3 regions of the Bacillus paralicheniformis genome follow, and region 1 is predicted to be linked to each of the others. Evidence: predicted binding sites of a transcription regulator. Region 1 holds the regulator's gene; each other region holds the start of a gene.

What was found. Region 1 encodes Rex, which represses fermentation and respiration genes when NADH is low (regulators of the CRP and FNR family bind a similar motif). Its sites were predicted from a motif close to TTGTGAAATATTTCACAA; they were not measured.
Region 2: the regulator Rex is predicted to act here: its motif matches at 4,446-4,463, upstream of pflB (formate C-acetyltransferase).
Region 3: the regulator Rex is predicted to act here: its motif matches at 3,156-3,173, upstream of arcA (arginine deiminase).

What each region holds. Positions count from the first base shown of each region.
Region 1 is NZ_CP023665.1:690,782-698,336, forward strand. Features, by position in the region: gene tsaD (tRNA (adenosine(37)-N6)-threonylcarbamoyltransferase complex transferase subunit TsaD) at 1-387, shown strand, start outside; gene CP943_RS03545 (ABC-F family ATP-binding cassette domain-containing protein) at 627-2,552, opposite strand; gene moaC (cyclic pyranopterin monophosphate synthase MoaC) at 2,699-3,205, shown strand; gene CP943_RS03555 (redox-sensing transcriptional repressor Rex) at 3,209-3,853, shown strand; gene CP943_RS03560 (twin-arginine translocase TatA/TatE family subunit) at 3,892-4,065, shown strand; gene tatC (twin-arginine translocase subunit TatC) at 4,072-4,848, shown strand; gene CP943_RS03570 (YdiK family protein) at 4,893-5,084, opposite strand; gene CP943_RS03575 (CPBP family intramembrane glutamic endopeptidase) at 5,084-5,818, opposite strand; gene groES (co-chaperone GroES) at 6,044-6,328, shown strand; gene groL (chaperonin GroEL) at 6,373-7,555, shown strand, end outside.
Region 2 is NZ_CP023665.1:2,127,237-2,134,791, reverse strand. Features, by position in the region: gene CP943_RS10985 (fluoroquinolone export ABC transporter permease subunit) at 1-402, shown strand, start outside; gene CP943_RS10980 (ABC transporter permease) at 399-1,115, shown strand; gene dacB (D-alanyl-D-alanine carboxypeptidase/D-alanyl-D-alanine endopeptidase) at 1,179-2,651, shown strand; gene CP943_RS10970 (glycosyltransferase family 4 protein) at 2,788-4,287, shown strand; gene pflB (formate C-acetyltransferase) at 4,563-6,788, shown strand; gene pflA (pyruvate formate-lyase-activating protein) at 6,849-7,555, shown strand, end outside.
Region 3 is NZ_CP023665.1:4,178,607-4,186,161, forward strand. Features, by position in the region: gene CP943_RS21335 (lipoteichoic acid synthase) at 1-321, opposite strand, end outside; gene CP943_RS21340 (YfjD family protein) at 594-1,151, opposite strand; gene CP943_RS21345 (YitT family protein) at 1,356-2,192, opposite strand; guanidine-I (ykkC/yxkD leader) riboswitch at 2,279-2,385, opposite strand; gene argR (arginine repressor) at 2,555-2,995, shown strand; gene arcA (arginine deiminase) at 3,261-4,496, shown strand; gene argF (ornithine carbamoyltransferase) at 4,526-5,533, shown strand; gene arcD (arginine-ornithine antiporter) at 5,587-6,993, shown strand; gene arcC (carbamate kinase) at 7,015-7,555, shown strand, end outside.

The DNA.
Region 1 (7,555 bases):
AGCTTCAGCGGATTGAAATCTGCAGTCATCAACACGCTTCACAACGCTTCACAAAAAGGTGAAACGATAGCTCCGGAAGATTTGTCAGCCAGCTTTCAGGAAAGCGTCATTGATGTCCTTGTCACAAAAACGGAACGCGCTGCGAAAGCTTATGGCGTCAAACAGGTGCTGCTTGCCGGAGGAGTTGCTGCAAACAAAGGGTTGAGAGCGGCGCTTGAAAAAACGTTCAGCAGCCATCCGGAGATTGAGCTTTTGATCCCGCCGCTTTCGCTGTGTACGGACAATGCCGCGATGATTGCCGCCGCAGGTACGGTTGCTTTTGAAAAAGGAATCAGAGGAAAATATGATATGAACGGTCAGCCTGGCTTAGATCTGACGTCTTATTAAAACCTCACGCTCTGTGAGGTTTTTTTGCCCGGGAATAGTTATTAACAGGTTATTAACATATATCCACAGTCTTGTGTATAATGTTAAAAACCTTAATTTACAGACCTTTTTTACCTGTTAATAATGTGTATAAATATTATGTTTTTTGTGGATATTGTGGGTAAATCGCTTTCTTTCTTTTAAATAAAGGATTTTAATTGTGGACAAAAAAACCGCTCCGGCTTGGAGCGGTTCATCCTTTATTCATTTGTAGAGAGTGTTTCCCATTCTGTTAACAGTTGTTCAAGCTCCTCATTCAGCCGTTCATTTTCAGAGTGGATTTCCTGGACCTTCTCATGGTCTTGGAAGACGGCGGGGTCACACAGGAGCTCCTCATTTTTTTCGATCTGTTCTTCAATGTCCGTAATTCTTGTTTCGATTTCTTCAATCCTTCGCTGCCGCTGGCGTTCTTTTCTTTTCAGCTCTTTTTCTTCCTCATAGCTCTTTTTTGCGCCAGGTTTTTCGGAAGCGTTTTTCTGATGCTCTTCCGTCTGTTTTTCTAGTTCTTTCAGTTCAAGCTGCTGCGCTTTTTTTTCTGTGTAATAATCGTAGTCGCCTAAATATTCTTCTGCTTTGTCGCGGGAAAGCTCCAGTACTTTTGTCGCGATCCGGTTGATAAAATAGCGGTCATGGGACACAAATAATATCGTTCCCGGGTAATCGATCAAAGCGTTCTCCAAGACTTCCTTGCTGTCCAGGTCGAGATGGTTTGTCGGCTCATCAAGAATAAGGAAGTTCGCTTTTTGGAGCATCAGCTTGGCGAGGGCAAGCCTTGCTTTTTCGCCGCCGCTTAACGCGTGTACAGGTTTTAATACGTCTTCTCCCGAAAACAGGAAGTTGCCGAGGCAGGTCCGGATATCCTTTTCATTCATTTCCGGATAATCGTCCCAAAGCTCGTCAAGCACGCGTTTTGACGACGTCAATTCAGCCTGTTCCTGGTCATAGTAGCCGATTGAGACATGGGAGCCTGTCGCGATTGTTCCCGATACCGGCTGCAGCTTTTGAATCAATGCTTTTAAAAGGGTTGACTTGCCGATTCCGTTCGGTCCGACCAGTGCAACGCTTTCCCCGCGGGTGATGTGAAAGTTCAATGAACGGAGAAGCGGGGGCTGCTCCTGATAGCTTACTGTCAAGCCTTCCACCCGCAGTACATCGTTTCCGCTTTGCCTTGTAATTTCAAAGCGGAAAGACGCCGACTTTTCATCTCCGAGCGGTTTGTCCATGATCTCCATCCGTTCAAGCTGCTTTCGTCTGCTCTGCGCCCGTTTCGTCGTCGAAGCTCTAGCCAGATTCCGGTCGACGAACTCCTGCAGCTTGGCGATTTCGTCCTGCTGCTTTTCATAAAGCTTTGTTTCCTTTTCCAGCTGTTCGGCTTTTAATTGGAGATAAGAGCTGTAGTTCCCGGTATATTTTTTGCTTTGGGACCGGCTGATCTCGTAAACTTGGGTAACCACTTTGTCAAGAAAGTACCTGTCATGGGAAACGATTAAAATCGCTCCGCTGTAATTTTGCAAATATTGTTCAAGCCATGTCAGGGTATCGATATCCAAGTGGTTTGTCGGTTCGTCCAAAATGAGGAGGTCGGGTTTTGTCAAAAGCATTTTTCCGAGGGCAAGCCTTGTTTTTTGACCTCCGCTTAAGTCCTGGACGCGGACGGAGTCGTCAAATCCCGCAAAGCCGAGCCCGTGCATGACGGATCTGACCTCTGCCTCATATTGGTAGCCGCCTTTGTCCTTGAACTCCTGCTGAAGCCTGTCATACGTCTTCATCAATGATTCAAGCATGTCCGGTCCGGCCTGCGCCATCTTTTCCTCGATCGCGCGCATTTCTTGTTCCATTTTTTTCAGAAAATCAAATACCGACAGCAATTCCTCTTTGAGCGTCAGCTTGGAATCGAGGCCGGAATGCTGGTCAAGGTAGCCCATCGTCAAATCTTTCGGCTTGATGATGTCCCCCTTTTCATATGAAAGTTTTCCTGCGATAATCTTTAGAAGAGTCGATTTTCCGGCGCCGTTGCGTCCGACGATCGCAATCCGGTCCCGAGATCTGACTTCGAGTTTTATATTCGTTAAAATCGTATCGGCTCCAAACGATTTTGAAAGTTGGTTCACTTGTAAAATCATCATGATCTTTCACCTCTTGTCTGCTATTTTAAGTGTAGCCTATCACTGCGCAGTCAGCAAACAATTAAGTGAAGTCTGGAAGATTTTAGCCAAAGAAAAAGACAGAATGAAAAAAATAGTGTATGATCGTTATAAGGAGAGTTCAGAACATGAATGAGTTTACACATTTTAATGAACAAGGCAGAGCCAAGATGGTTGATATAAGCGAAAAGGAAGCTTCAGTACGCACAGCTGCGGCTGTTTCAAGCGTGTCTATGAATCGAACAGTACATGAAAAAATCAAAAACCGGGAAATCGGAAAAGGCGATGTATTGTCGGTGGCGCAAGTGGCCGGAATCATGGCCGCAAAACAGACATCCGCCATCATCCCGATGTGCCATCCGATCGCTCTGAAAGGAGTCGACATCGCCTTTCGCTGGGAGGAGAAAGAACAGAAGAGCATCCTGCATATTCAATCTAAAGTGAAGACCAAAGGGAGCACAGGTGTGGAAATGGAAGCGTTAACTTCGGTCTCCGTATGTGCGCTGACCGTATATGACATGTGCAAAGCGGCGGATAAGGGAATGGTGATAGGACCGACCTTTCTTCTCGAAAAGACAGGCGGGAAAAACGGTGACTATAAAAGGGAAAAAGCTGATGTAGACATGGAGGATTAGTTTATGAACATGGATCATTCAAAAATTCCGCAAGCGACAGCGAAACGGTTGCCATTATATTATCGTTTTTTAAAAAACCTTCATGCATCCGGAAAACAGCGTGTATCTTCCGCTGAGCTGAGCGATGCCGTCAAAGTCGATTCTGCGACCATCCGCAGGGACTTCTCGTACTTCGGCGCGCTCGGAAAAAAAGGATACGGCTACAATGTCAATTATTTGCTGTCCTTTTTCAGAAAGACGCTTGATCAGGATGAAATGACGAACGTAACGCTCATTGGCGTGGGGAATTTGGGGACAGCCTTTCTCCATTACAATTTTATCAAAAATAATAATACAAAAATCGCCATGGCGTTTGACATCAATGAGGAAAAAATCGGAACCGAGGTCGGCGGTGTTCCCGTCTATGATCTGAATAGACTTGAAGAGCATATGACGGATGATATCCCCGTCGCCATTTTGACGGTACCGGCTCAAGCCGCACAGTCGATTACAGACAGGCTGGTGGAGCTTGGCATTAAAGGCATTCTTAATTTCACGCCGGCCCGCTTGAATGTGCCGGAACACATTCGCATTCATCATATAGATTTGGCGGTTGAACTTCAGTCGCTGGTGTATTTCATGAAACATTATTCAATGCAGGAAAAGTAAAACGGAAAACGAAAAATAAAGGAAAGGGGGCAGGCTTTATGCCAATCGGTCCTGGAAGCTTTATTTTAATTGTCGTGGTGGCGCTTTTGATATTCGGCCCGAAAAAACTTCCCGAGCTGGGAAGAGCAGCGGGAAACACGCTGAGGGAGTTTAAGAATGCGACAAAAGGTTTGGCTGACGACGATTCCGATAAAAAGAAAGAAGATCAGTAGGATAGGATGACATTTATGAAGGAAAGAGAAATGTCGCTGATAGAACATATCACAGAACTACGCAGACGGCTTGTGATCACTTTTTTCTTTTTTGTTTTATTTGTTGTGGCAGGCTTTTTATTGGCAAAGCCGCTGATTATCTATCTGCAGCAGACGGATGAAGCGAAGCTGCTGACGCTCAACGCGTTCAAGCTGACCGATCCTTTATTTGTGTACGTGCAGTTCGCTTTCATCATCGGCGCCGTCTTGACTTCGCCGCTTGTTTTATACCAGCTGTGGGCTTTCATTAGCCCGGGGCTGTATGAAAAAGAACGAAAAGTGACGCTCAGCTATATTCCGATATCGATTATTCTTTTTTTAGGCGGCATTGCCTTTTCTTACTTTATTTTATTTCCGTTTGTCGTGGACTTTATGACGAGAGTCTCAGATGATCTGAATGTCAACCAGGTCATCGGAATACACGAATATTTTCAGTTTCTGCTTCAGTTGACGCTTCCTTTTGGCTTATTGTTTCAGATGCCTGTGGTCATCATGTTTATCACAAGGCTCGGCCTCGTGACGCCGATGTTTTTGGCGAAAATCAGAAAATACGCATATTTTGTGTTGTTCGTCATCGCGGCGCTCATTACACCGCCTGAGCTTTTGTCGCATTTAATGGTCTCAGTGCCATTGCTCATTCTTTATGAAATCAGTATCGTGATTTCAAGAATATCCTACAGGCAGGCGCAAAAAACAATGATTCAAGAGGAAAATCAAGCGTTTTTGAACGACCATACAAAATAAGAGCCATTCTTTTTCAGAATGGCTCTTTTCCTTCACAAAAAAGGCTATTGATCTTTTCGTTTCATCTTGCCGGCCAGGGCGAACATTTTAAAGGAAATGCTGATATTATAGGCTGCGAAAAGCATCAGCAGGATCGTGTAAAAAGACCACATGCTTCCGGGCGAGGTTGCCGCCAGATATGTAAACAGCACACCCGTTAATAAATAAATCGCTCCCCAGAATTTAGGGCTTCTCATCATAGAAATCCTCCAATAATCATTTGCATTTTCTCGACGTGTTTCAAATATTCTTCAATAGGCTCCCGGAATGTCTGCAGTAAGACGACGAGCGTATTCATGGCGACATGGGCGAAAATAGGCACGATAATCCGGTTGGTTCTGACATATAAAAAGGCGAATGTGAATCCCATTGCTGTATATATGAGCAGATGGCTGAAATCTAAATGGACGACCGAGAAGAGCACCGAACTGAACAAAGCGGCAATGAAAAAATTCGTTTTCTCATAGATTGCACCGAAAATGATCTTTCTGAAAATGATTTCTTCAAGAATCGGTCCGAATACAGAAGAGACAAACACCATCAGCGGCAATGCGGTGATGATTTCCATGATCCGCTGCGTATTTTCCGATTCCGGGTTGACCCCGAACAAGTACATTTCGATCGAAGCGGCAATTGACTGCGAAAACAAAGCGAGAAAAACGCCGGCTACCGCCCATCCGATTGACGCTCCAACCGATGCTTTCGGGCGGTTGCGAAGCGTCGTCTTCGGCACCGTCCGCAAAATCAGCAGCACGATAACGAGACAGAGGGTAAACGCGATGACAGACCAGACGCCTGTCAATGTAAGCTGGGCTTCAGCCTTTGGCTGTCCTTTGCCCACTCCCAAAAAGTAAAGAAGAGGCAAGCCGACAGCGGCCGACAATTGCATGAGAACGTATGCCAATATAATAAACCAGTATTGTTTTCTCAAGCTTTATGTACTCCTTTTCTAAAAATCTAATTCAGACTATGTTTATTGTAACACACTCTTTTTAAATTATAGGATGATAAGGACATGCGGAGAAATGTAAGCGCAAAAAAATTTGACCTTATCACTTGAAATTGCCTGGGAGATTCTTTATTATAAGAATTGTGTTAGCACTCACCGAGTGCGAGTGCTAAAATTACATATGAAAATATTGAGGAGGTTGTTTCATTGTTAAAGCCATTAGGTGATCGCGTTGTCATTGAGCTCGTTGAGTCTGAAGAAAAAACTGCCAGCGGAATCGTACTTCCTGACTCCGCAAAAGAAAAACCACAAGAGGGTAAAGTGGTTGCAGCCGGTTCAGGCCGTGTGTTAGAGAGCGGAGAGCGCGTTGCATTAGAAGTTAAAACAGGCGACCGCATCATCTTCTCAAAATATGCAGGTACCGAAGTGAAATATGAAGGTACTGACTACTTAATCTTGCGTGAAAGCGACATTTTAGCTGTTATCGGCTAAGTCATAAATAAAAACGAGACAATTATATAGGAGGTTCGAATAACATGGCAAAAGATATTAAGTTTAGCGAAGAAGCCCGCCGTTCAATGCTGCGCGGTGTAGATGCATTGGCGGATGCTGTAAAGGTAACTTTGGGACCTAAAGGACGCAACGTCGTTCTTGAGAAAAAATTCGGTTCTCCATTAATCACAAACGACGGTGTTACCATCGCGAAAGAAATCGAGCTTGAAGACGCGTTCGAAAACATGGGCGCAAAGCTTGTTGCTGAAGTTGCGAGCAAAACAAACGATGTTGCCGGTGACGGTACAACAACAGCGACAGTTCTAGCTCAAGCGATGATTCGAGAAGGTCTTAAAAACGTAACTGCCGGCGCTAACCCTGTAGGCGTGCGCAAAGGTATCGAGCAGGCTGTGGCTGTAGCGGTTGAAAGCCTGAAAGAAATCTCCAAACCAATCGAAGGCAAAGAATCAATCGCACAAGTTGCTTCAATCTCCGCTGCTGACGAAGAAGTCGGAAGCCTGATCGCTGAAGCGATGGAGCGCGTCGGCAACGACGGTGTCATCACGATCGAAGAATCAAAAGGATTCACAACAGAGCTTGAAGTGGTTGAAGGTATGCAGTTTGACCGCGGATATGCGTCTCCTTACATGGTGACAGATTCCGATAAGATGGAAGCGGTTCTTGAGAACCCGTACATCTTGGTAACAGACAAAAAAATCACAAACATTCAAGAAATCCTGCCGGTGCTTGAGCAAGTTGTTCAGCAAGGCAAACCGTTGCTTCTGATTGCTGAAGACGTTGAAGGTGAGGCTCTTGCAACATTGGTTGTCAACAAGCTTCGTGGAACATTCAACGCAGTGGCTGTTAAAGCGCCTGGATTCGGAGACCGCCGCAAAGCGATGCTCGAAGACATCTCGATCCTGACAGGTGCCGAAGTGATCACAGAAGATTTAGGTCTTGACCTTAAATCAACTCAAATCAACCAATTGGGACGCGCTTCTAAAGTTGTTGTGACAAAAGAAAACACAACAATCGTTGAAGGTGCGGGAGATACAGAGCAAATCGCGGCACGCGTCAACCAAATCCGCGCTCAAGTTGAAGAAACAACTTCTGAGTTCGATAAAGAAAAATTACAAGAGCGCCTAGCTAAGCTTGCAGGCGGCGTAGCTGTCATCAAAGTCGGCGCTGCCACTGAAACAGAATTGAAAGAACGCAAGCTTCGCATCG
Region 2 (7,555 bases), 1.4 Mb from region 1:
AGCATTTTCATCCACAGCAGTGTGTTTGGCTATGGAACAAATTCCGGTTTGTTCGCTTGCGGCGTGGTGTTCACTTCATTTTTCTTCACGATGATCGGCTTAGGTTTGGCGGTGCGGTGTGAAACCTTAAACGGATTTTTCTTTTTGTCTTCTTTGAGCACCTTTGTGTTCGTTCTGCCTTTGTTTGAAACAGCGGGCATTTGGAGCAGCCCGCTGTTTTACGCTCTGCCGTCAAAGGCCTCATTAATGCTGTTAGGTTCCGCCTTTACCGGCCTTCAGCAGTGGGAGCTCTTCTACGCGATTTCCACTCTCTTGTTGTGGAACGGAGCCGCGTATTTCTGGGCGAGGCATTCACTTCAAACATTCATCACATTAAAGCTTGGCGGAGGTGATACACGATGATGAAAATCATTCAGCTGATACGCGGAGATATGAAACAGATCAAACGTGATTCAATGCTTGCTTTTTACGGTCTGGCGCCTTTTCTGCTCATCATCGTGACAGCCGCTGGCATTCCTTTGTCAGCGGAACTGGCGGCATTCAATATCACCCCATACCGTCATTTGATCATGAGCTTTGCCATGCTTTTCATCCCCCTGATTCTCGGTATCATGTCGGGGTTTGTCCTGCTTGATGAGCGCGACGAAAATATGATTCAGTATTTTGCCGTGACGCCCTTGTCGAAGCGCGGATATGTCTTGATACGCCTCATCCTGCCAATGGCGCTGACTTTTTGCTACAGCATTTTGCTGTTTGCATCCGGCGGTTTAATGGCGCTCGGCTCTGTGTACCTTTTGTTCATCCTGATCATGGTCACGCTTGAAGCCCCGATTTACACGCTGCTTTTAGCCGCTTACGCTTCGAACAAAGTGGAAGGGCTCGCTTTAATGAAAGGGTTCAGCCTGCTCACTTTCATGCCGGCCGCGGTTTATTTTATTCCTTTGCCGTGGCAGCTTTTCGGCGTTTTCACGCCGACCTACTGGACAGCGAAAACGTACTTGGCAGGAACTTCTCATGAAGGGCTTGTTTTCGTTTTCGGGTTCATCGGAGTTGTGCTGCATGTAATGATACTGCTGCTTTTATACCGGAGGTTTTTGGTGAAAACCGATCAATAGGAGTATATCCCGCCGCGTTTTGCAATAAAGTATTAGAACCATCAGCGGGAGGCGGGATATTCTATGAAGAAAAATATGAAGCTTTGTCTGTGTATGATGATGATCTTTGTATTGACGTTGGCCGGCAGCATAGACGGCTTGGCCGCCGGGGAAAAAGGCGCCGGGCTCAAAGAGCAAATTGATCAGCTGTTAAAGACCGAGCCTGATTTAAAAGGAGCGCTCGCAGGCATCAGCGTCAGGTCCGCAGAAAGCGGGAAAATGATATACGGCCATATGGGCGATACACGGATGAGACCGGCGTCCAATCTGAAGCTTTTAACGGCAGCAGCTGCCTTTTCCGTCCTGGGTGAGGACTATACCTTTCCCACAGAAGTGATGACAGACGGCGCACGATCCGCGAGCACACTCAAAGGCAGCCTTTATCTAAAAGGAAAAGGCGATCCGACGCTTTTGAAAGCCGATTTTCAGCAAATGGCCAAGGCACTCCGAAAACAAGGGATCACTGTCATCCGGGGAGACTTGGTCGGCGATGATTCCTGGTATGATGAGGTCCGCTACTCTCAAGACCTTTCCTGGAGCGATGAAGACGCATACTACGGAGCGCAGATCTCGGCTTTAACAGCTTCGCCAAACGAAGACTATGATGCCGGAACGGTCATCATCGACGTGAATCCTGACGGCAAAACCGGGAAAAAACCCGTTGTATCGCTTACTCCGCAAACTAATCATGTCAAAATCGAAAACGGTGCCAAGACCGTTGCTGCAGACGGAAAAAAAGATATCACGATTAAAAGGGAACACGGCGGAAATACCATCCAAATCAAAGGGACGATTCCACAAGGCGCTTCAAGGGTCAGACAATGGGTTGCGGTTTGGGAGTCGTCAGAATATGCACTCGATTTATTTAAACAGGCTTTACAGCAACAAGGCATTCGAATCCTGGGAAAGACTAAAACCGGCAAAGCGCCAAAAAAAGCGCGCCGCATCACCGCACATCAATCCATGCCGCTTTCAGAGCTGATGATCCCCTTTATGAAGCTCAGCAACAACGGCCATGGCGAAACACTGATCAAGGAAATGGGAAAAGCCGCGAGCCGTGAAGGAAGCTGGGATCAAGGTCTTGAAGTGTTGAATAAAGAACTGCAGGGATTTGGAATGGACACAGAAAAGATCGTTCTCAGAGACGGCTCAGGCATCTCGCATATCAATTTGATTTCTGCCGACCAGATCACAAAGCTATTGTATTCCGTTCAAGAAGAGAAATGGTTTCCGTCGTTTGCCCGTTCACTCCCGGTTGCGGGGGAAAGCGACAGAATGGTCGGCGGCACATTAAGAAACCGGCTGAAAGACCCGGCTCTAAAAGGCAAAGTCAGAGCGAAAACAGGCTCTCTTTCAACCGTCAGTACCTTGTCGGGCTATATCGATACTGCAAGCGGCAAGACATTGATTTTCTCCATTCTTCTCAATCAGCTCGTGGATGATGAAAAAGGAAAGGATATTGAAGATAAAATCGTTCAAATATTAGCTTCTTCATGACAGCTCCCATTGCTTAAGGCAATGGGTTTTCTTTATTGAAAAGGCTTTCCATTCACTTCGTACTTTTTTCAGCTGAGGCCATATAATGCTAAGAGATTTCATTTCAATAAGTTTAACAGCAGGCAGGGGGAAATATATGAACATTTTGCTGGCTTATTATCGATACTCTCCACATACAAACGGCCCGTCTACCTATATTGATATCCTTAGAAAAAGCTTGGAAGGAGAAGGGCATTCTGTCGATTTAATGTCGCACGATACCCGATGGCTCAACATTCAGGTCGCCGATCAGCAGCCGGCCGATAAACACCGGTTAAAACATGAGCTGATTCACCGTCTTCAAACAGCTTATACCGAAAAATATCCCCTATGGATATATTGGCGTGAAATGGAGCGCTACAGTTTGGAACAAGCTGTTAAACAGTTTGATCTTAAGAAGTATGATTTGATCCACTGCCACGATTTTATGACGGCAAGAGCACTGGCCCGTTCCAAACCTCAGCACACGCCTTTAATCGTGTCCCTCCATAACTTTAAATATCATGAAGCAAAGATTACCGGGGAATTTGACGAGAAAAGCGGCCAGGAACAGCAATACATGAAAATCGAAGAATGTTTGGGCGCAATGTCCGGAGACGTTGTGGCCGTTCCGTGCGAATGGCTGAAACACGAGCTGATTCAAATTGGTGTGACGCCTTCGAGCATCCGAGTCATCCCGTATGGAATTGTAAAAACACCCTTTATCGAAAAGAAAAATAATCTCCCTAAAAGCCTCCCGCATCAAGGAAAAAAGATCATTCTCTGTCCGGCGCGGCTCGTTCCGGTGAAAGGACACCGCTACTTGATCGAAGCGCTTTATAAACTGCGGTGCGAAAGGGATGATTTTCACTGCCTTCTCGCAGGCGAGGGTCCGGAGCTCGAAACTCTGCAAAGCCTGTCCGAAAAGCTCGGTATCGCGTCGGCGGTCTCTTTTCTCGGAAAGCGAAAAGATATACCCGACTTAATGAATATTAGTGATGTCATTGTTTTGCCGTCGCTTCACGATACATTTCCGCTCGTCATCCTGGAAGGGCAGTTCTCCGCAAAACCTGTGCTGGCGGCAAACGTAGGCGGGGTAAAAGAAATCATTGATGACGGTGCGAACGGATTGCTTGTTCCCCCGGCAGACAGCGAAGCGCTTACTGAAAAGCTGCGCTTGCTGCTCGACGATGACAAAACCCGACAAAAATTGGGGCGCCAAGCGTTTCAAAAAGCTATGAAACATTGGGATATCAGCTTTCACATGAGGTCGATCGAAAACCTGTATCAAACATTCGAGACACAAAAAAGAGCAGTGCGGTCCTGCAAAAATCATCGAAAAGAGCAGGGGCTGGACCTGGAAATCCTTGAACAAATCGGTGAAAAGAAAACGTCAGAAGCGGAGTACACGATTGCCGGGGAAATCCCGGAACATCTCAAAAGCCAACTTAAAAAAGAGGACCATTACATTCATGTTTATGATTTGTCAGGCGTTTTACTGCAGACAAAAGCGGTCGATTCGAAAGGGTGCTATGAATTTCACCAGCTCCCCCGAGGCAGCTATGTCTTGAAAAGCACTATCGAAGCATTCGGCAATCAGTTCGTATCCCTCGACTGATGATAAATACTTCTGCGCAAGCCGGCTGTTTAGCCGGTTTTTTATATAACAGTTTTCGTTTTATTTGACTTTATTATAATACAGATTCAAATAAGAAAATTGCTTCAAACAACATCCTATATTAGGAAAAACGCGATGTTCAAAGAACTTTCTTAAATTTGTTAACTATTTCACAAAATATGTGATTTTTATCACATTCAAAACTGTTATATTAAACATAAGATATAAATGCAACAACTGTTATATCATTTCAACTTGAAAAGAGGGGGATTTAAATGGAACAATGGAAAGGTTTCACCACAAACGTTTGGCAAAAAGAAGTCAATGTCCGCGATTTTATTCTCTCGAACTTTGAGCCATATCAAGGTGACGAATCGTTTCTCGAACCTCCGACGGAAGCTACATCGGCATTATGGGATCACGTAATGGACTTGACAAAAAAAGAGCGTGAAAACGGAGGCGTCCTCGATATGGATACAGAGATCGTCTCAACGATTACCTCGCACGGTCCCGGCTATTTGGACAAAGACTTGGAAAAAGTCGTCGGCGTTCAAACCGATGAGCCGTTTAAACGGTCGCTTCAGCCTTTCGGCGGCATTCGCATGGCGAAACAAGCATGTGAATCCTATGGTTTTGAATTGAATGAAGAAGTGGAAAGAATCTTTACCGATTACCGCAAAACCCATAACCAAGGCGTGTTTGACGCGTATACGGACGAAATGAAACTCGCCCGAAAGGTCGGAATCATTACCGGACTGCCTGATGCTTACGGGCGCGGGCGCATCATCGGCGATTACCGGAGAGTGGCGCTTTACGGCGTGGACTTCCTGATCGATGAAAAGAAAAAAGATGCGGCCGACACCTCTCGCGTGATGTCTGAAGAAAACATCCGCCTTCGTGAAGAATTGTCAGAACAAATCCGGGCATTGAACGAACTTAAAGCACTTGCAGCAAGTTATGGCTTTGACATTTCCGAGCCTGCGGCAAATGCAAGAGAAGCATTTCAATGGCTGTATTTTGCCTATTTGGCTGCCATTAAAGAGCAAAATGGAGCAGCAATGAGCCTTGGCCGCGTGTCCACGTTCCTTGATATATACATCGAAAGAGATTTGAAAACGGGCGCATTAACAGAACAGGAGGCCCAAGAGCTTGTCGACCATTTTGTCATGAAGCTGCGCTTGGTCAAATTTGCACGCACACCTGACTACAATGAGCTGTTCAGCGGCGATCCGACGTGGGTGACAGAATCAATCGGCGGAATAGCGCACGACGGACGCGCACTCGTCACGAAAAACTCGTTCCGTTTCCTGCATACGCTTGACAATTTAGGCCCGGCGCCGGAACCAAATTTAACCGTCCTTTGGTCTGTCAGGCTGCCGCAAAAGTTTAAAAACTACTGTGCCAAAATGTCGATTAAAACGAGCTCGATTCAATACGAAAATGACGATATCATGCGTCCTGAATACGGGGATGACTACGGCATCGCCTGCTGTGTATCGGCAATGGCAATCGGCAAACAAATGCAGTTCTTCGGAGCACGCGCCAACTTGGCGAAAGCGCTTTTATATGCGATTAATGGCGGAAAAGACGAAAAGCATAAAATGCAAGTCGGTCCGGAAATGCCTCCGGTTGCTTCCGATGTGCTGGACTATGACGAGGTCATGCATAAATTCGATCAGACGATGGAATGGCTTGCAGGCTTGTACATCAATACGCTCAATGTCATTCACTACATGCATGATAAATATTGCTATGAAAGAATTGAAATGGCGCTGCACGACACGGACATTTTGCGGACGATGGCCACCGGGATCGCCGGCTTGAGCGTTGTGGCCGATTCGTTAAGCGCTATCAAATATGCCAAAGTCAATGTTGTCCGCGATGAAAACGGCATTGCCGTCGATTTTGAAACAGAAGGCGACTTTCCTAAGTACGGAAATAATGATGACCGCGTCGACGCGATCGCCGTTGACATTGTCAAGCGCTTTATGAAAAAACTGCGCAAGCACCAGACATATCGCCAGTCTGTTCATACCATGTCAATTTTAACGATCACGTCAAACGTCGTTTACGGCAAGAAAACCGGAAATACGCCGGATGGACGCCGGGCGGGAGAACCGTTTGCTCCAGGCGCGAATCCGATGCACGGCCGCGATACTAAAGGAACGCTTGCATCGCTGTCTTCAGTGGCAAAGCTGCCTTACAGCTATGCGCTCGACGGCATATCCAACACCTTTTCGATCGTCCCGAAAGCGCTTGGCAAAGACGAAGAGAGCCGCGCCGTCAATTTATCAAGCATCCTTGACGGTTACGCCGCAAAAACAGGGCATCACTTAAATGTAAACGTATTTAACAGAGAAACATTGCTCGACGCCATGGAACATCCGGAGGAATATCCGCAGTTAACGATTCGCGTCTCAGGCTATGCGGTCAACTTTATTAAGCTGACGAAAGAACAGCAGTTAGACGTTATCAGCCGTACCTTCCATGAATCGATGTAACGAGCATAAAGCGGAGCGCGGCCGAGGCGCTCCGCCCCATAAAAAGAGGTGATCTTCATCATGGATGGAAATATTCATTCAATCGAAACATTCGGCACCGTTGACGGTCCGGGCATCAGATATGTCGTCTTCACACAAGGCTGCCTGATGCGCTGTCAATTTTGCCATAATGCTGATACATGGGAAATCGGAACCGGAAAACAAATGACGGTTTCCGAAATCGTTCAGGATGTCCAGCAATATCTCCCGTTTATTCAATCATCAGGCGGAGGCATCACCGTTAGCGGAGGCGAACCGCTTTTACAACTGCCATTTTTAATCGAGCTGTTCAAAGCCTGTAAAAGCCATGGCATACACACGGCGCTCGATTCGTCCGGCGGATGCTATTCGGCGGCGCCGGCATTTCAAGAGCAGATCAAAGAGCTGATCCAGTATACAGACCTTGTTTTGCTTGATCTCAAGCATATCAACAGGAAAAAACATATCAACCTGACAGGAATGCCGAATGACCACATATTGGATTTTGCCCGGTTTCTCGCTGATCATCAAGTCCCCGTCTGGATCCGCCATGTACTGGTTCCGGGGATCTCTGATATCGATGACGATTTAGCAGCCCTCGGCACGTTTATCGGCACACTGGCGAACGTTCAGAAGGTGGAGGTTCTTCCTTATCACAAACTCGGCGTCTACAAGTGGGAAGCGCTTGGCCTGGATTATCCATTAAAAGGGGTTGAACCGCCAAGTGCCGCCAGGGCCGAAAACGCATA
Region 3 (7,555 bases), 890 kb from region 1:
GAGGTTTCCGGCTTGTTTTAAGTTTGCAAACGTCAAAAAGTCATCAAAGAAACGGTAAAACAGGATATTTGCATATAAAGCAAACGTCATCACAGCATCAATGATGATGATCCATATCGCCGACCGACGGCCTTTAGCAAACAAAGCCAAACCGAGTGCAGCAATCGTGAAGCTGAATGGGTTGATAAACAGCAGCATGTGCTGCGTAGACCCTTTCACACCCAAATTAAACTCTAAAAAGTAGGAAGCATAGGTTTTAGCCCATACAAAAACAACAGCTAACACAAAAAAGCTTAGCTTATGAGAGAATATTTTTTTCATGATAACCTCTACCTTTTTAAACTTTTTTCAGACCGCTTTCTGTTTCAGTCAATGAAGCGTGAGGAAACGATAATATATCATTCTACTAAAAGTCTCGGCGGTTTTTCAAGCACGTCCACGATGAAAATCCCCCAGCTTCCCTCACTCAAACAGTCCACGTCTGCGTAAAAAAATTCCGCATTTAAGACTACGGCCTCTAATTAAGACGAATGAATTTCCCCAAAGGTTTCAGTTATTTTCATTCATCTCGAAAATTGCTCTTTCCCGGACGATTAAATATCTTTATGAAATTCATTTAAATAAGCTTTTCTTTGCGCTTCTGTGAACCGGCCGATCCAGTCCGCACGCGCTTCCTCCGTCATATAGGGCAGAATGTATAGCTCGACCGCTTTATAAAATGCCGGTTCAGGAAGAATGTTGTACGTCGGAATCCGCACCATGCCGTTCCCGCGCGTCTCTATCAGTATATCCATAAAGAAAATGCCTTTCAGGCTGAAGCGGTGCTGCGCCATTTTAAGGCTTTTAATGTCCTTGAACAATACAGATTTCTTCCCTGAGAACAGCCGCCCGCCTTCTCCCTCGATCATGCTGAAGATGATGTTTCCTTTTTTTGTGAATGCCGGAAATATCATTAGAAAAGTAATCAAACCATAGATGATCCCGAAAAGTCCGACTCCCAGGTAAAGCAATGAATATTTCGATTCGAGTTTTATTGCTTCATAAAAGAGCCACAATCCGACCAATCCGAAACCTGCCGTCCCCGCAAAAGCCCATACTCTAAAGAACATTCGGCTTTTCACATCAATTGGCTTTTTTTCTTCCTGTTCCAAAAATAATAGACCTCCTTTACTTCAGCAAGCGGATTTCTATATTAATGATATTCATGCCACAATCTACCTTACCACAGAAACCGGTTTCTGCATAAAACTTGCAGTGTGAATGATCACGTATTCGTCCAATCAGCAGACGATCTGTCCCTAATCACGACCCGATGAATACAAAAAGGCTCCCGGCCATCTGCCGGCAGCCTTCCCCTATTTTGAAATATCAACAAATCCCTCGCCGAATACATCCCTGACATCGTGGATGATGACAAATGCTTTTTTATCTGTGCTTCTTATAATTTTCTTGAGCATGGACAGCTCTTGTTTGTTAATGACAATGTATAGAATTTCTTTGGAATCGCCCGTATAGTGTCCGCGTCCCGTTAATATCGTGACGCCGCGGTCCATCAAGGTATTGACCTGCGCGGCGATCTCGTTTTTATGCTCAGAAATGATCGTGATCGCTTTTTTCGTGTTGAGCCCTTCGATAATGAAATCCATGACCTTTGTGGCGATGTACAGCATGACAATCGTAAACATCAGCTTTTCAGCACCAATGATAAAGTAGGAACTGAACACGACAACTAAATCGATCATCAGCAAGGCATAGCTGATGTTCCAGTCGAAATATTTATTGGCGATTCTCGCGAGAATCGCAGACCCGGCAGTGGTTCCGCCGACACGAATGATCATGCCGATGCCGACGCCGGCAAATACCCCGGCAAAGATCGTGCTGATGATCACTTCATCAGCCGGTACCGTCCAATCTTCAGTAACATGCAGAAAAAATGAATTGGCCGCCACCGCAATGATGGTATAAATCGTCGTTTTTTTATCCAAAAAGCGATAGCCGATAATCAGAAGAATGCCGTTCAGCACAAAGTTTGTGATGCCCGGAGACCATTCAAAAACGTAGTATAAAATCAGCGTGATCCCCGTGACGCCGCCTTCTCCCAAGTCATTCGGGATGGCGAACAGATTCACGGCTAACGCAAAGAAAAATGCGCCTATAACAATCAGGATCATATCCATTGCTTTCTTTTTCATAAAACTGCATCCCCTTCCTTATTCGTAGTCGATTTCCTGTAAAAAGTAAAAAAGCCCCGGAGAGAAGCTCTTTGATTAAGAGCAAAAACTCCTGGGCTTTTATCCCACCGTGTCATAACGATATCTTCGCTATGTGTTTTCTCTCGGACCAGACCAGCGCGGAACCCACTGCGGAACCCTAGAAAACCACCTTTTCTCTGTTATCAATTTGTCATCTTCAAGCATTATAAGTGAAATTTTGGGGTCTATCAACCCCTTTAACAGACTGAAAGATTTGTTTTTTTGTAAAATAGCTTCCATCTGCCGACGATAAAACCGTCCTATAATAATAGATATACGTGTTTTGCCTGGGAGGCGCTCTTATGAACAAACAAAAACGGCAATGGCTCATCAAGCAAACCATTCTCGAACATCCGGTAGAAAATCAGGAACAGCTGGCATCCCTGCTGGAAAAACGGGGCATCGCCGTTTCGCAGTCTACCATTTCCCGCGATATTAAAGAAATGTATCTTGTGAAACAGCCCGGTGAAAACGGAAAGCTTGTCTACACGACAAATGCTTCCTTATCCATCAACCCTTCCAAAATATTAAAAGATAAAATCTCCGACGTTGTCCTTCATGTGCATCGGACGGACAACTTGATCATTATTAAAACAATGCCCGGCAACGCCCATGCCATCGGCGTCCTTCTTGATAAGCTGGGAAGCCCGGAAATGCTGGGCTGTATATGCGGGAACGATACATGCCTTGTGATTTCCCAATCGCCTGAGGCAGCCCAATCATTTTGTGATCACTTATGCTGATCCGGCCATCCGGATCAGCTTTTTTTCCCTCAAAAAAAATTTTTTCAAAAAATCCCCTTTAAAAATATACACGTTTTATACGTTCTATTCTCTGCTCCTGCAAGGACTCATTTTCGATTTATCATAATTATTCATTTTTGTTTTTGCTTCATCAAAAAACATGTGAAATATATCACGTTTTCGTTGTTATCGCTTTCACATCGCGCTTTTCCTTCCTGTTTTAAGCTGTACATGTAACAAAAAGAGCTTAGGAGGCGGGATGATCATGACAACACCGATACACGTTTACTCTGAAATCGGCCCTTTGAAAACCGTCATGCTGAAGCGGCCCGGTCGGGAACTGGAAAACCTCACACCCGAATATCTGGAAAGGCTTCTCTTTGACGATATTCCCTTTTTGCCAGCGGTGCAAAAAGAGCATGACCAATTTGCAGAAACGTTAAAGAAACAGGGAGTTGAAGTTCTTTATTTAGAAAAGCTGACGGCTGAAGCCCTGGATGACGCTTTCATCCGCGAGCGGTTTATCGATGAGCTGTTAACGGAAAGCAAAGCAGATATCAACGGCGCTTACGACAGACTGAAAGAGTTCTTGCTCACCTTTGACGCCGATTCGATGGTCGAACATGTGATGAGCGGGATTCGAAAAAATGAGCTGGAACGCGAAAAGAAATCGCATCTTCATGAGCTGATGGAAGACCATTATCCATTTTATCTCGATCCGATGCCAAACCTTTACTTCACAAGAGATCCGGCGGCCGCCATCGGAAGCGGACTGACCATCAACAAAATGAAAGAGCCTGCTCGCAGGAGAGAGTCGCTGTTTATGCGCTACATTATCAATCACCACCCGCGTTTTAAAGGGCATGAGATTCCGGTTTGGCTTGACCGTGATTTCAAATTCAATATCGAAGGCGGAGATGAGCTTGTCTTAAATGAAGATACCGTAGCGATCGGGGTATCAGAACGGACAACGGCTCAGGCGATCGAGCGTCTTGTCCGGAACTTATTTCAGCGGCAGAGCCGGATTCGCCGCGTACTGGCCGTCGAAATACCGAAGAGCAGAGCCTTTATGCATTTAGATACCGTCTTCACGATGGTTGACCGAGATCAATTCACGATCCATCCCGCCATCCAGGGGCCTGAAGGAGACATGCGGATCTTCGTTCTTGAGAGAGGGGAAACGGCAGACGACATTCGTACGACTGAAGAACACAATCTGCCGGAAGTGCTAAAAAGAACGCTCGGCCTTTCAGATGTCAACTTGATCTTCTGCGGCGGCGGAGACGAAATCGCTTCAGCCAGAGAGCAGTGGAATGACGGTTCCAATACACTCGCGATCGCTCCTGGTGTCGTCGTCACCTATGACCGGAATTACATTTCTAACGAATGTTTGAGAGAACAGGGCATTAAAGTTATCGAAATCCCGAGCGGGGAGCTTTCAAGAGGACGCGGCGGCCCGCGCTGCATGAGCATGCCGCTCTATCGCGAAGATGTGAAATAGCCAAACCTAAAGAAAAAGGAGAGAGATCCATGAACCAAACGATTGATTTAAAAGGCAGAAGCTACTTAGCTGAAAAAGATTTTTCCGAAGAAGAAATCCTCTATTTGCTCGATCTCGCCCAAAAATTAAAAGAAAAAAAAGCGCAAGGCATCAAGCATCGCTATTTGGAAGGTAAAAACATCGCTTTGCTGTTTGAAAAGCCTTCTACAAGAACGCGCTGCGCTTTCACGACAGCCTGTATCGACCTCGGTGCGCATCCCGAATATTTGGGCAAAGACGACATTCAGCTCGGCAAAAAAGAATCGATCGAAGACACAGCCAAAGTTCTCGGCCGCATGTTCGACGGAATTGAATTCCGCGGATTTGAACATGAAAAAGTGATTTCCCTGGCAGAGCATTCCGGTGTGCCGGTATGGAACGGGCTGACCGATTTATGGCATCCGACGCAGATGCTTGCGGACTTTATGACAGTGAAAGAACATACGGGACGCGTAAAAGGGATCAAACTCACCTATATCGGCGACGGCCGTAACAACGTCGCAAACAGCCTGCTCATCGGCGGCGCCAAAGTCGGCATGGACGTGAGAATCTGCTCGCCTCAAGAGCTGTTCCCTGATCAAGACATCGTTAAAATGGCGGAAGCGTTCGCCGAAGAATCCGGCGGAAAAATCACCGTCACAAGCGATACAGATGAAGCCGTGTCCGGAGCCGACGTTCTGTATACGGACGTCTGGGTATCCATGGGAGAAGAAGACAAGTTCGCTGAAAGGATCAAACTGCTCAAGCCTTATCAAGTGAATATGGATCTCGTCAAGAAAACAGGAAACGATAACGTCATCTTCCTGCACTGTCTGCCTGCCTTCCACGACCTTCATACAACTTACGGACAAAACGTTTACGATCAGCACGGCCTTAAAGAAATGGAAGTGACGGACGAAGTGTTCCGCAGCAAACACTCTAAAGTGTTCGATGAAGCTGAAAACCGCATGCACACAATTAAAGCTGTCATGGCAGCGACACTCGGCGATCTTGACTGACAGGAAAAGGGGCTCATTCCCTTTTCCATTCTAAACCGAATGAGGTGACAAAAATGGCGGAAGAAAAGAAACTTGGGCTGTTTGCACTTATCGCGCTTGTCATCGGATCGATGATCGGCGGGGGCGCCTTCAACCTTGCAAGCGACATGGCTTCAGGAGCGGGGGCGGGAGCCATTTTAATCGGCTGGATCATCACCGGAGTCGGCATGATTGCCCTGGCCTTCTCTTTCCAAAACTTGACCACGAAAAGGCCTGATTTAGACGGCGGTATTTTCACTTATGCGCGGGAAGGATTCGGCCATTTTATGGGGTTTAACAGCGGCTGGGGGTACTGGTTCGCAGCCCTTCTCGGCAATGTCGCATACGGAACGCTGCTGTTCAGCGCAGTCGGATATTTCATCCCTGCGTTTGGAGACGGACAAAACGTCGCATCGATTATCGGTGCAAGCGTAATCCTCTGGTGCGTGCACTTTTTGATCCTGCGCGGGGTACAGTCCGCTGCCATGATCAACTTAATTACGACCATTTCAAAACTGGTACCGATTTTTGCTTTCATTATCGCCATTATCTTTGTGTTTCATCTTGATTTATTTACGAACGATTTCTGGGGAAAAGGGCTGTCGCTCGGTTCCATCGGGACACAGGTCAAGAGCACGATGCTGGTGACCGTCTGGGTGTTTACCGGAATTGAAGGGGCCGTCTTATTCTCAAGCCGTGCCAAAAAATCAAGCGATGTCGGCAAAGCGACTGTCATCGGCTTGATCAGTGTACTTGTGATTTACGTCATGATTACGATGCTGTCGCTCGGCGTCATGAATCAGCAAAACTTAGCCGGGCTTCCGAATCCTTCAATGGCCGCGATCATGGAGCATATCGTCGGCAAATGGGGAGCTGTGCTCATCAACTTGGGATTAATCATTTCCGTATTGGGCGCCTGGCTGGCCTGGACATTATTCGCGGGCGAACTCCCGCTGATCGCGGCGCGCGAAGGGGTCTTCCCGAAATGGTTCGGCAAAGAAAATAAAAACGGCGCGCCGACAAATGCGCTGACTTTGACAAACGCCATTATCCAGCTGTTTTTGCTGACGTTTCTCATTTCGGATGCGGCCTATCAGTTTGCATTCTCCTTGGCTTCCTCGGCCATCTTGATCCCGTATCTGTTTTCCGGGCTTTATCAGCTTAAATACAGCTGGCTGCACAAAGAACCTAACCGGGGAAAGAACCTCATCATCGGGATCATCGCAAGCATTTACGGCGTCTGGCTCGTATATGCCGCAGGACTTGATTACCTGCTTTTGACCATGATTTTATACGCTCCCGGCATTCTCGTATTCCGGGCTGTCCGCAAAGGAAAAGAAGGCCCCGTCTTCAATAAGGCCGAGCTTTTGATTGCCGCCGCGATTCTTGTATTGGCTGTCATCGCCGTGATCAGGCTGGCTGCGGGAAGCATTTCAATTTAACAAAACAGAGGTGATGATCAAATGAAAAAAAGAAAAATTGTCGTCGCACTTGGCGGTAATGCCATCCAAACCGGAGATGCCAGTGCAGAAGCGCAAAAGCGCGCGCTTGAAGAAACCGCCATGTATTTGGCGGATATGATCGACAGCGGCGCCGAATTAATCGTCACGCACGGAAACGGCCCGCAGGTCGGAAACCTGATGATTCAGCAAAAAGAGGCGGATTCCCCGAAAACACCGGCCATGCCGCTTGAAACTTGTGTTTCCATGACCCAGGGAATGATCGGCTATTGGCTGCAAAATGCTCTTGACCGGGCGCTGCATGCGAAAGGGAAAGGCGGACATGCGGCAACCGTCATCACCCGGGTCGCCGTCCGAGGCGATGATGAAGCATTCCGCAACCCGACAAAACCGATCGGTCCGTTTTACAGCGAAGAAGAAGCGAAAGAACTGATGAACAGCCGCAACGGCGGCCTCGTTTTTAAAGAAGACGCCGGAAGAGGCTGGCGCCGGGTCGTACCGTCTCCGGCTCCGGTATCGATCCTTGAACACGATGTTATCAATG